2 regions of the Martinezella lusitana genome follow, and region 2 is predicted to be linked to the other one. Evidence: riboswitches for the same ligand, from Rfam matches in the RefSeq annotation. Region 2 holds a riboswitch; the other holds the start of a gene.
What was found. A riboswitch is a leader RNA that binds a small molecule or an ion and turns the genes downstream of it on or off. The one in region 2 is predicted to bind S-adenosylmethionine.
Positions count from the first base shown of each region.

Region 1: it holds a riboswitch for S-adenosylmethionine, as region 2 does, so the genes downstream of both, metA (homoserine O-acetyltransferase MetA) here and HB780_RS28505 (O-succinylhomoserine sulfhydrylase) in region 2, are expected to answer to the same signal.

Region 1 is NZ_CP050308.1:2,292,264-2,297,070, forward strand. It holds gene HB780_RS24850 (ABC transporter ATP-binding protein/permease) at 1-1,770, opposite strand, end outside; gene HB780_RS24855 (AAA family ATPase) at 1,938-2,780, shown strand; gene HB780_RS24860 (NUDIX hydrolase) at 2,780-3,202, shown strand; SAM riboswitch at 3,282-3,359, shown strand; gene metA (homoserine O-acetyltransferase MetA) at 3,409-4,335, shown strand; gene HB780_RS24870 (vWA domain-containing protein) at 4,339-4,807, shown strand, end outside.
Region 2 is NZ_CP050308.1:3,062,597-3,067,403, reverse strand. It holds gene HB780_RS28525 (transporter substrate-binding domain-containing protein) at 1-214, opposite strand, end outside; gene HB780_RS28520 (acyltransferase) at 428-1,015, opposite strand; tRNA gene HB780_RS28515 (tRNA-Gly) at 1,167-1,240, opposite strand; gene HB780_RS28510 (2'-deoxycytidine 5'-triphosphate deaminase) at 1,299-2,393, opposite strand; SAM riboswitch at 2,466-2,544, shown strand; gene HB780_RS28505 (O-succinylhomoserine sulfhydrylase) at 2,589-3,773, shown strand; gene apaG (Co2+/Mg2+ efflux protein ApaG) at 4,094-4,486, shown strand; gene HB780_RS28495 (Hsp33 family molecular chaperone) at 4,493-4,807, opposite strand, start outside.

The DNA of each region.
Region 1 (4,807 bases), 770 kb from region 2:
ATGCGGCACCAGCGCCTGCAGATGCAGCACGCGCGGCGACATCGCCTGGAGATAGGCGTCGGAGCGGCCGATATAGATCACGGTCGCCTCGGTAAACTCCGTCAGCAGCGCCGAGAACTTGGCCTGGATATCCAGTTCCAGCCCTTCCATGACTTCGTCGAGGATGATCCATTTCGGCTTTGCCAGCAGCAAATGCGCGAAAGCGATGGCCTTCTGCTCGTCATTGTCCAGCAGTCGGTCCCAGCGCGCCTGCGTGTCGAGCCGGGCCTTGAGGCGACTAAGGCCGACCTTGTCCATCGCAGCCTCGATGGCGGCATCATCATAGGCATCCCGATCCTCGGGGAAACAGATCGCTTCCCGGAGCGTACCGCCCGGCACATAGGGCGTGTGCGGCATGAACAGCATGTCTTCCATCGGCGGCATGCTGATCGTGCCCGAGCCGCAATTCCATTGATGCGCCAGCGACTGGAACAGCAGCCTGCGGTTCACGCCATGATCGCCATTGACCATGATGTGCTCGCCGGCGGCAATGGTCACCGAGCCCTCGCGAATGCGGAAGCCATTTTCCATGGCATCCTCACTGGTCTTGGTGGAAATCTCCATGTCGGTCCATGCCATCGTACCGGGGGCTGCCTGGTCGAAGGTGATGGTGTGCGGCATCGGCGTCGTATCGTCCATTTCCATCAGCGCTTGGCGGAAATCGGTGACGCGCATCAGCGTCGCGCGCCATTCGGCGATCGGCCCGAAGTTGGCGACATACCAGCGCAGGGCCGTATTGACCTGATTGAAGGCGCCGACCGCCACCATCAGCTGGCCAAAAGTCAGCCCGCCGGAGAAATAGGCGGGCGCAGCCACCAGGATCGGAATGATCAGCACCAGCCAGCCGTAGCCGGCCGAGACCCATGTGAGATTGGTATTGGCGATGGCAAGCTGGCGGATGACGGCAAGCACGGCGGAAATATCGAGATTGATCCGCCGGCGCTCGTTCTCCTGACCGCTGGCAATGGTGATCGCCGGCATATGTTCGTTGGCATGCATCAGCGCAAAGCGCAGTTCGGCTTCCTTGGAGTAGCGGTCAGCATTCAGCCGCACCAGCCGGCGGCCGACAAACTGGCTGAGGAACGACGCCGAACCGGCATAGATGATCGCCGCCCAGACCATGTAGCCGGGGATCGAGAAGCTCATGTCGTTGTAATGGAAGACCATGCCATTGGACAGTTCCCAGAGCACGCCGATAAAGCTCAGGAGCAGGATCGTCGCCTGCACCAGGCCGATCGCCAGGCCCGTGGTGCTCTCAGCGAGATTGCGCGCATCCTCGTGCAGTCGCTGGTCGGGATTGACGCCGATCAGGCCGGAAGAGGCGAGACGAAGGGCGCGCTTGGCCTTCAGCCATTGATCGACGAGATCGCGCGCCAGGCCCTCGCGCATATAGAGCGCGGTCATCTGGTTGAACCAGGCCTGGATGACATTGAGGACGAGAAGCGAGCCGGCAATGATGCCGAAAACGCCAAGCTGGTGGAAGAAGGCGCCAGTATCGCGCCGCGCCAGCGAATCATAAAACGGCGCATTCCAACTATTGAGCAGGACCTGGACATAGGCCGTGACCATAATGATCACGAACAGCGAGACTGTCAGCGAAATGATCTTGATGCGGACCGCCGAACCCCAAAAGGCGGAAAACATCATCCTCAGCCGATAGAGAACGCTGAAATCGTATCCGACCCGGTCGTTTCCCTGATTATTCGGCGCGGCTTGCGTTTCAACTGCCATCAATACTTCCCTGCGACGCACGTACCGTCAGTTAACCATCACCTGCCCACATGTCCATCCACGCAGTTCATCAGGGCGATCACGTTCAATATATACACCGACTCATGCCTTGAACCGATTAAGGCCAGGGACTAGCTTGCGCCTCAAATATTGATGAAAGCCTTCCGATGCAATTTCAGGGAACTGCGGACTATATCGCCGACAAGGATTTGATGGTCGCCGTCAATGCCGCCATCCGGCTGGAACGGCCGCTTCTGGTGAAGGGCGAGCCGGGCACCGGTAAGACGGAGCTGGCCCGTCAGGTGGCAACCGCTCTCGGTCTCGACCTGATCGAATGGAACATCAAATCGACCACGAAGGCGCAGCAGGGCCTCTACGAATACGATGCCGTCTCTCGCCTGCGCGACAGCCAGCTAGGCGACGAGCGCGTCCATGATGTCCGGAACTATATCCGGCGGGGCAAGCTCTGGCAGGCTTTCACGGCGTCGCAGAAATGCGTGCTGCTGATCGATGAGATCGACAAGGCGGACATCGAATTCCCGAACGACCTGCTGCAGGAACTCGACCGCATGGAATTCCATGTCTACGAGACCGGCGAAACCATCCGCGCCGCCATCCGGCCGATCGTCATCATCACCTCCAACAATGAAAAGGAGTTGCCCGACGCCTTCCTGCGCCGCTGCTTCTTCCACTACATCCGCTTTCCCGACATTGAGACGCTGACGCGCATTGTCGAGGTGCATTATCCCGGCATCAAGCAGACGCTGGTGCGGGCGGCACTGGCCCAATTTTTCGAGATCCGCGATGTGCCGGGCCTGAAAAAGAAGCCGTCCACCTCAGAGGCGCTCGACTGGATCCGCCTCCTTGTCGCCGACGATGTCGATCCGGCCACCCTGCGTGTCGATGCGAAGACCGTCCTGCCGAAGCTGCACGGCGCGCTGTTGAAGAACGAGCAGGATGTCCACCTCTTCGAACGGCTGGCTTTCATGGCGCGGGGTCAGTCGAAATAATGCGGCCGGATGCCGTCAAAGTCCTGATTTATGCACTGCGCGACCGGCATTTGCTGGTCTTCGACGAACCGGACTTTCCCGCTGTCGAGCTGCAGGTTCCCGGCGGCACCGTCGAGCCCGGCGAGGATATAGCTGCAGCGGCGAGACGCGAATTCGAGGAAGAGACCGGGCTTGCGGCGACCGAATTACGTCCGCTTGGCATTCACGACTACCGCTTCGAAAAGGACGGGCGCGAATACCATCATCAGAGACACTATTTCCGCTGCACCCTGCCCGAAGCAACGCCGGATAGCTGGCTCCATCTCGAAATGACGCCGTTCGACGGCAGCGACCCGATCCGCTTCCGCTTCTTCTGGCTGCCGATCGTGGCGGCAAGGCAGCGTCTCGGCTACGGCATGCAGCACTTCCTTGAAGATCTGTAGAGGCCACCGGCATGCAGCCCGACACCGGCTTTTCCCTCAAGCGCTTCCCCATTGACCGATAGAGGCCGCGGGTTTATTGAATTTGCCTTGTGGTGATTTGGCCGGCCGGCTTGCAGCCACGTTAAATAAGTCGCTAAAGGGCCGCGTGCGGACCGGTAGCGATTCATGATCGCGGCCGGTTTTTGTTTTTTGGTCGAGTGGTAACGATGCCCATCAAGATTCCCGACACGCTGCCCGCGTTCGAAGCCCTTCAGAACGAGGGTGTGCGGGTGATGACTGAAACGATGGCGATCCGTCAGGATATCCGTCCCCTTCAGATCGGGCTTCTCAACCTCATGCCGAACAAGATCAAAACCGAGGTGCAGATGGCGCGCCTGGTCGGCGCCTCGCCGTTGCAGGTGGAATTCTCGCTGGTCCGCGTCGGCGGCCACAAGGCCAAGAACACGTCCGAAGAACATCTGCTCTCCTTCTATCATACCTGGGAAGAGGTGAAGCACCGCAAGTTCGACGGCTTCATCATCACAGGCGCGCCGATCGAGCTGCTGGAGTACGAAGAGGTCACTTATTGGGACGAGATGAAGCAGATCTTCGACTGGACGACGACCAATGTCCATTCGACGCTGAATGTCTGCTGGGGCGCCATGGCGGCGGCCTATCACTTCCACAAGGTGCCGAAATATACGCTGAAGGAGAAAGCCTTCGGCGTCTATCGTCACCAGAACCTGAAGCCATCCTCGGTCTATCTCAACGGCTTCTCCGATGACTTTGCCGTGCCGGTATCGCGCTGGACCGAAGTGCGCCGCGCCGACATCGAGAAGGTGCCGAACCTCGAGATCCTGATGGAATCGAGCGAGATGGGCATCTGCCTGGTGCATGAGCGCGACTGCAACCGGCTCTACATGTTCAATCATGTGGAGTATGATTCCACGTCGCTGGCGGATGAATATTTCCGGGACGTGAATGCCGGCGTGCCGATCAAGATGCCGCATAATTATTTCCCGCATAACGACCCGGAAATCCCACCGCAGAACCGTTGGCGCAGCCATGCGCATCTGTTCTTCGGCAACTGGATCAACGAACTCTACCAGACCACGTCCTATGATCTGGAGGAGATCGGCAACGAGAGGTCCTGACCCTTGTTCATTCTCTTCTTCCTGAAACTGAAGGAAGCGAAGGTTCCGGTGACGCTCCGGGAATTCCTGTCGCTTCTGGAGGGAATGGAGGAAGGGATCGCCGACTATGACGTCGAAGCCTTCTATTATCTGGCCCGCACAACGCTGATCAAGGACGAGCGATTCATCGACCGTTTCGACCAGGTCTTCGCCGATTATTTCCGTGGCGTCGAGGCGATCGGCGGCGGCACTGAGGCGAGTGAGGCGGCCACCATTCCCGAGGAATGGCTGCGCAAGCTCACTGAGAAACATCTGACGGAAGAGGAAAAGAAGCTGGTCGAGGCGCTCGGCGGCTTCGAAAAGCTGATGGAGACGCTGCGCCAGCGTCTCGCCGAGCAGAAGGGGCGGCATCAAGGCGGCTCGAAATGGATCGGCACGGCCGGCACCTCGCCCTTCGGTGCGCATGGCTACAATCCCGAGGGCGTGCGCATCG
Region 2 (4,807 bases):
AGATCTCGCGGGCGAGATCGACATGAAAGCCCGAGAGCTTGCCGTTCTGATCGGCAAAATTGAAGGGCGGGAAGTCAACGGAGGTCAGGAAGCGCAGTCTGACCAGCGTGGAAAGATCCGGTTTAGGCAGCCGTTCGCGCGCATCGAAGAGAACCGGCAAATTGGTCGACGGCGCCTGCTGCGCAGCGACGGGTATGGCGCAGGAGGCAGCCATCAGCACTGCGCCTGCCACGGATCTTGCCAAGGATATCAACGACGAAAGGCAAACGCGCATGACGATGACTAAGCCTCCGGGTCGGGTGTCCAGCTTTCCGATTTGAAGGCCGGTTTAGCAGAGTCATCCCGCAGGGGGAATATCGCGCCGTGCCACGAACCGGAAACTTCCGATAGGACAGGGCAAAATCATCGGCCGCAAAGGCAGTTTTGCCTAGCGATCCGCGATCCGTTTGAGGGGCGGAAGCAATTCGAGTTTTGCGGGCGTGGCCTTGCCTTTTTCCCCTCGCCGCCTGATCAATTTCGCGGGGGCGCCGACATAGATGCCATAGGGCACGGTCTTTCCCTTGACGACGGCATTCGCGCCGATGACACAGCCCCTGGTGATGTGCGAGCCGCCGAGAATCTTCGCTCCGGCGCCGATCCAGACATCGTCCTCGATGATAACGGGCTTCTTGGTCACACCCTGCATGCGGATGAGCTGTGTCGGATCATCGAAATTGTGATCGAACGACACGACCATCGCGTGGGCGGCAATCCGCACGTCGTTGCCGATGGTAATCCCACCGCGTCCCAGCAGAATGACGTAGTCATTGAGCGAGGCATGATCGCCGATCTCGATGCTGCCGCGCTGTGCGTCGATGACGACGCCATTGCGGATAAAAGCCTTTGCGCCGATGCGAACGCCGCCATCCTTCCAGATGATCGTCGTGCCGCGCGGGACCTTCGTGCGGCGGGAGATCCGCAGCACGCCGCGCATAAAAATCGCCTTCAGTCTGTAGAATGACGCAAAGTTGAGCATCTGGTCCGTTCCGGTTAGGGACGACCTTCTGTCATGGTTGTCTGTCAGCAACCTGAACAAACAAAGGTTTTATCGTGGCGACATTCGATCGTCGCGGTCGGCTCTAGTCGCCAAGCGTCTGAAGCCGGAAATTCCGCGTCTGTCGTGAACTTGGAGCGGGTGAAGGGAATCGAACCCTCGTATTCAGCTTGGGAAGCTGCTGCTCTACCATTGAGCTACACCCGCCTGATATCCGGAGATGTCCAACAGTTGCCGGCCTCTGTCAAGGCCGGCAACTGAGTGATCACAGCCGGAAATGCTTCGACAGCTTCAGGCCCTGTGCCTGATAGTTCGAGCCGAGGCCGGAGCCGTAGAGGCTTTCGGGCTGCTCCAGCATATGTTCATAGACCAGACGGCCGACGACCTGGCCGTCTTCCAGGATGAAGGGGACTTCGTGGCTGCGCACTTCCAGCACGGCGCGGCTGCCACGGCCGCCGGCGGGCGCATGGCCGAAGCCCGGATCGAAGAAGCCGGCATAATGGACGCGGAACTCGCCGACCAGGGGGTCGAAGGGCGTCATCTCGGCGGCATAATGCGGCGGCACATGCACGGCCTCGCGCGAAACGAGGATATAGAACTCGTCCGGATCGAGGATCAGTTCGGTGCGGCCACGGCTATAGAGCGGCTCCCAGAAATCGAAGATATCGTGCTGCGCCTTCTTGTCGACATCAACGACGGCGGTGTGGTGCTTGCCGCGATAGCCGATCAGGCCTTCCTTGTCGCCGGCAAGATCGATCGACAGCGCGATGCCGCCACCGGTAACGTTCGGCAGCTTGCTGGCAACCAGCGTTTCGCTCTCGTGCAGCGCTATCAGTTCGGCTTCGCTCAGCAGCGCCTTGCCGACCCGGAAACGGATCTGCGACAGGCGCGAGCCGCGACGCACGACGATCGGGAAGGTACGCGGGCTGATCTCCAGATAGAGCGGGCCGGAATAACCAGCCGGGATCTTGTCGAACTCCTGCGCCCGGTCTGTGATGACGCGGGTGAAGATGTCGAGGCGGCCGGTCGAGCTTTTCGGATTGGCCGATGCCGACATGTCGGCCGGCAGGTCGAGGCGTTCCATCAAGGGCACGATGTAGACGCAACCGGTTTCCAGGACAGCGCCTTCGGAAAGATCGATGACGTGGAGCTTCAGCCGGTCGAGCTTGTCGGCGACGAGATGCGATGGGCCGGGCATAAAGCTGGCGCGGACGCGGAAAGCATGCCCGCCGAGCCGCAGATCAAGGCTCGCCGGCTGGATCTGATCGACGTCCAGCTCCCGTTCGCTCGTCAGCCGTCCCGCCTCGTAAAGCGCGGCAATGGCGCGATCGGCTAAAATTCCAGTATTGCGAGCCATCATGCCTCATCCATAATTTGCGAGGGACAAAACCAAACTCAGGGAATTGACGCAAGCGGTCAACAGCAGTATTGCAACTTATCCCGTGGTGATTTGGCCGGTCGGCTTGCAGCCACGTTAAATAAGTGGCTAAAAAGACCGGGTTGAAAACCGGTCTGCAATTGCGGCCGGTTTTTTTGTTTTGAAAGTGGTGATGGCATGAGCAAGACTTGGCGCCCAGCAACCCAACTCGTTCACAGCGGAACGCTCCGCTCGCAATTCGGCGAAACATCCGAAGCGATCTATCTGACCCAGGGCTTTGTCTACGACACATCGGAAGCCGCCGAGGCGCGCTTCAAGGGCGAGACAGACGGTTTCATCTATGCCCGCTACGGCAGCCCCACCAATGACATGTTCGAAAAGCGCATGTGTGCGCTGGAAGGCGCGGAAGATGCTCGCGCCACCGCCTCCGGCATGGCCGCCGTTACCGCCGCCATTCTCTGCCAGCTGAAGGCCGGCGATCACATCGTCGCTGCCCGCGCCCTGTTCGGCTCCTGCCGCTGGGTCGTCGAGACGCTGGCACCGAAATACGGCATCGAGTGCACGCTGGTCGACGGCCGCTTCATCGAGAACTGGGAAAAGGCAATCCGTCCCACAACCAAGGTGTTCTTCCTGGAAAGCCCGACCAACCCGACACTGGAAGTGGTGGATATTGCCGCTGTTGCCAAGCTCGCCAACCAGATCGGCGCCAAGGTTGTGGTCGACAACGTCTTCGCGACGCCGCTATTCCAGAAGCCGCTGGAACTCGGCGCCCATATCGTCGTCTACTCCGCCACCAAGCATATCGACGGCCAGGGCCGCTCGCTCGGCGGCGTCATCCTCTCCGACAAGCAGTGGATCGACGAGAACTTGCAGGATTATTTCCGCCATACCGGTCCGGCCATGTCGCCGTTTACCGCCTGGACGCTGCTGAAGGGCATCGAGACGCTGCCGCTGCGGGTCGCACAACAGACTGCAAATGCCGCCAAGATCGCCGATTTCCTCGCCGATCAGGGCAAGGTTGCCAAGGTGATCTATCCCGGCCGCAAGGATCACCCGCAGGCCGATATCATCGCCAAGCAGATGACCGGCGGCTCGACGCTGGTGGCCTTCGAGCTGAAGGGCGGCAAGGAAGCAGCCTTCAAGCTGCAGAACGCGCTGGAGATTGTCAGGATCTCCAACAATCTCGGCGATAGCAAGAGCCTCATCACGCATCCGGCCACCACCACGCACAAGAACCTCAGCGACGAGGCCCGCGCAGAACTCGGCATCTCGCCGGGCACCGTGCGCTTCTCCGCCGGCATCGAGGATGGCGACGATCTGGTCGAGGATTTCGCCCGCGCGCTGGAGCAGGTTTCAGCCTGAGTTTTCCATCCCGGCCCGCCCGGATCTCGTTCGGACGGGCCGGCACGCCCTGCCAGCAGGCGTGCCTGACGGCTTCGGCTAAGGCCGATTGGCCTTGGAACTAGCCTTAGTCCCTGAAAAGCCGTATGATTTACCCGTTGTAGGGGTTTTGACCGATCCGTTCCTTGACGGGACAGGTTGTGTATAGGATACCGCTAGATGTCCCGCTTTCGTGGGATGATGGATAGCGGAGCAGATGCCCTAGACTTAAAATGCTGGAGCGTCCGATGTGCGTTTATTGGAACGCACGACGTTTCGGAGTAATGACCAAGGTGTCAGGCATGTATCGCGCTCTAACACGGGATATCGAAGTCGTCGTCGAACCGTTTTATCTGGAGGAGCAATCCGATCCGGATGACGACCGCTATGTCTGGGGTTATCGCATCGTCATTTCCAACCATTCCGCCCTCAATGTCCGGCTGGTGACACGCTATTGGCACATCACCGATCAGAACGGGCTGGTGGATGAGGTGACCGGGCCTGGCGTCGTCGGCGAGCAGCCCCGGCTTGGCCCCGGCGATACCTACGAATACTCGTCAGGCTGCCCGCTCGATACGCCATCGGGCATGATGTTCGGCCATTACCAGATGGAAACGGACGACGGGGAGCTCTTTCACGTCAAGATCCCCGCCTTTTCTCTGGATACGCCCAATCTGCTGCGGACGCTGAACTAAGCCCGATCAGGCTTGCCCTACCTCTGAGACGTCGAAGCGATAGGTGGTCGAGCAGAATTCGCAGGTAACGGCGATTTCGCCATTCTCCTGGCTCACCTCGATTTCCTCGGCGGAAAAGCCCTGCAACACGCCCTTCAGCTTGTCGCGCGAACAGGTGCAACGGTCGAAGACTGCCTTCGGTTCATAGACACGCACGCCGCGCTCGTGGAAGAGACGGAACAGCAGACGTTCCGTGCCGACCTGCGGGTCGGTCAGTTCATCGGCATCGATGGTTTCGACCAATGTCCGGGCTTCGTCCCAGGCATCGTCCTCGACGTGATA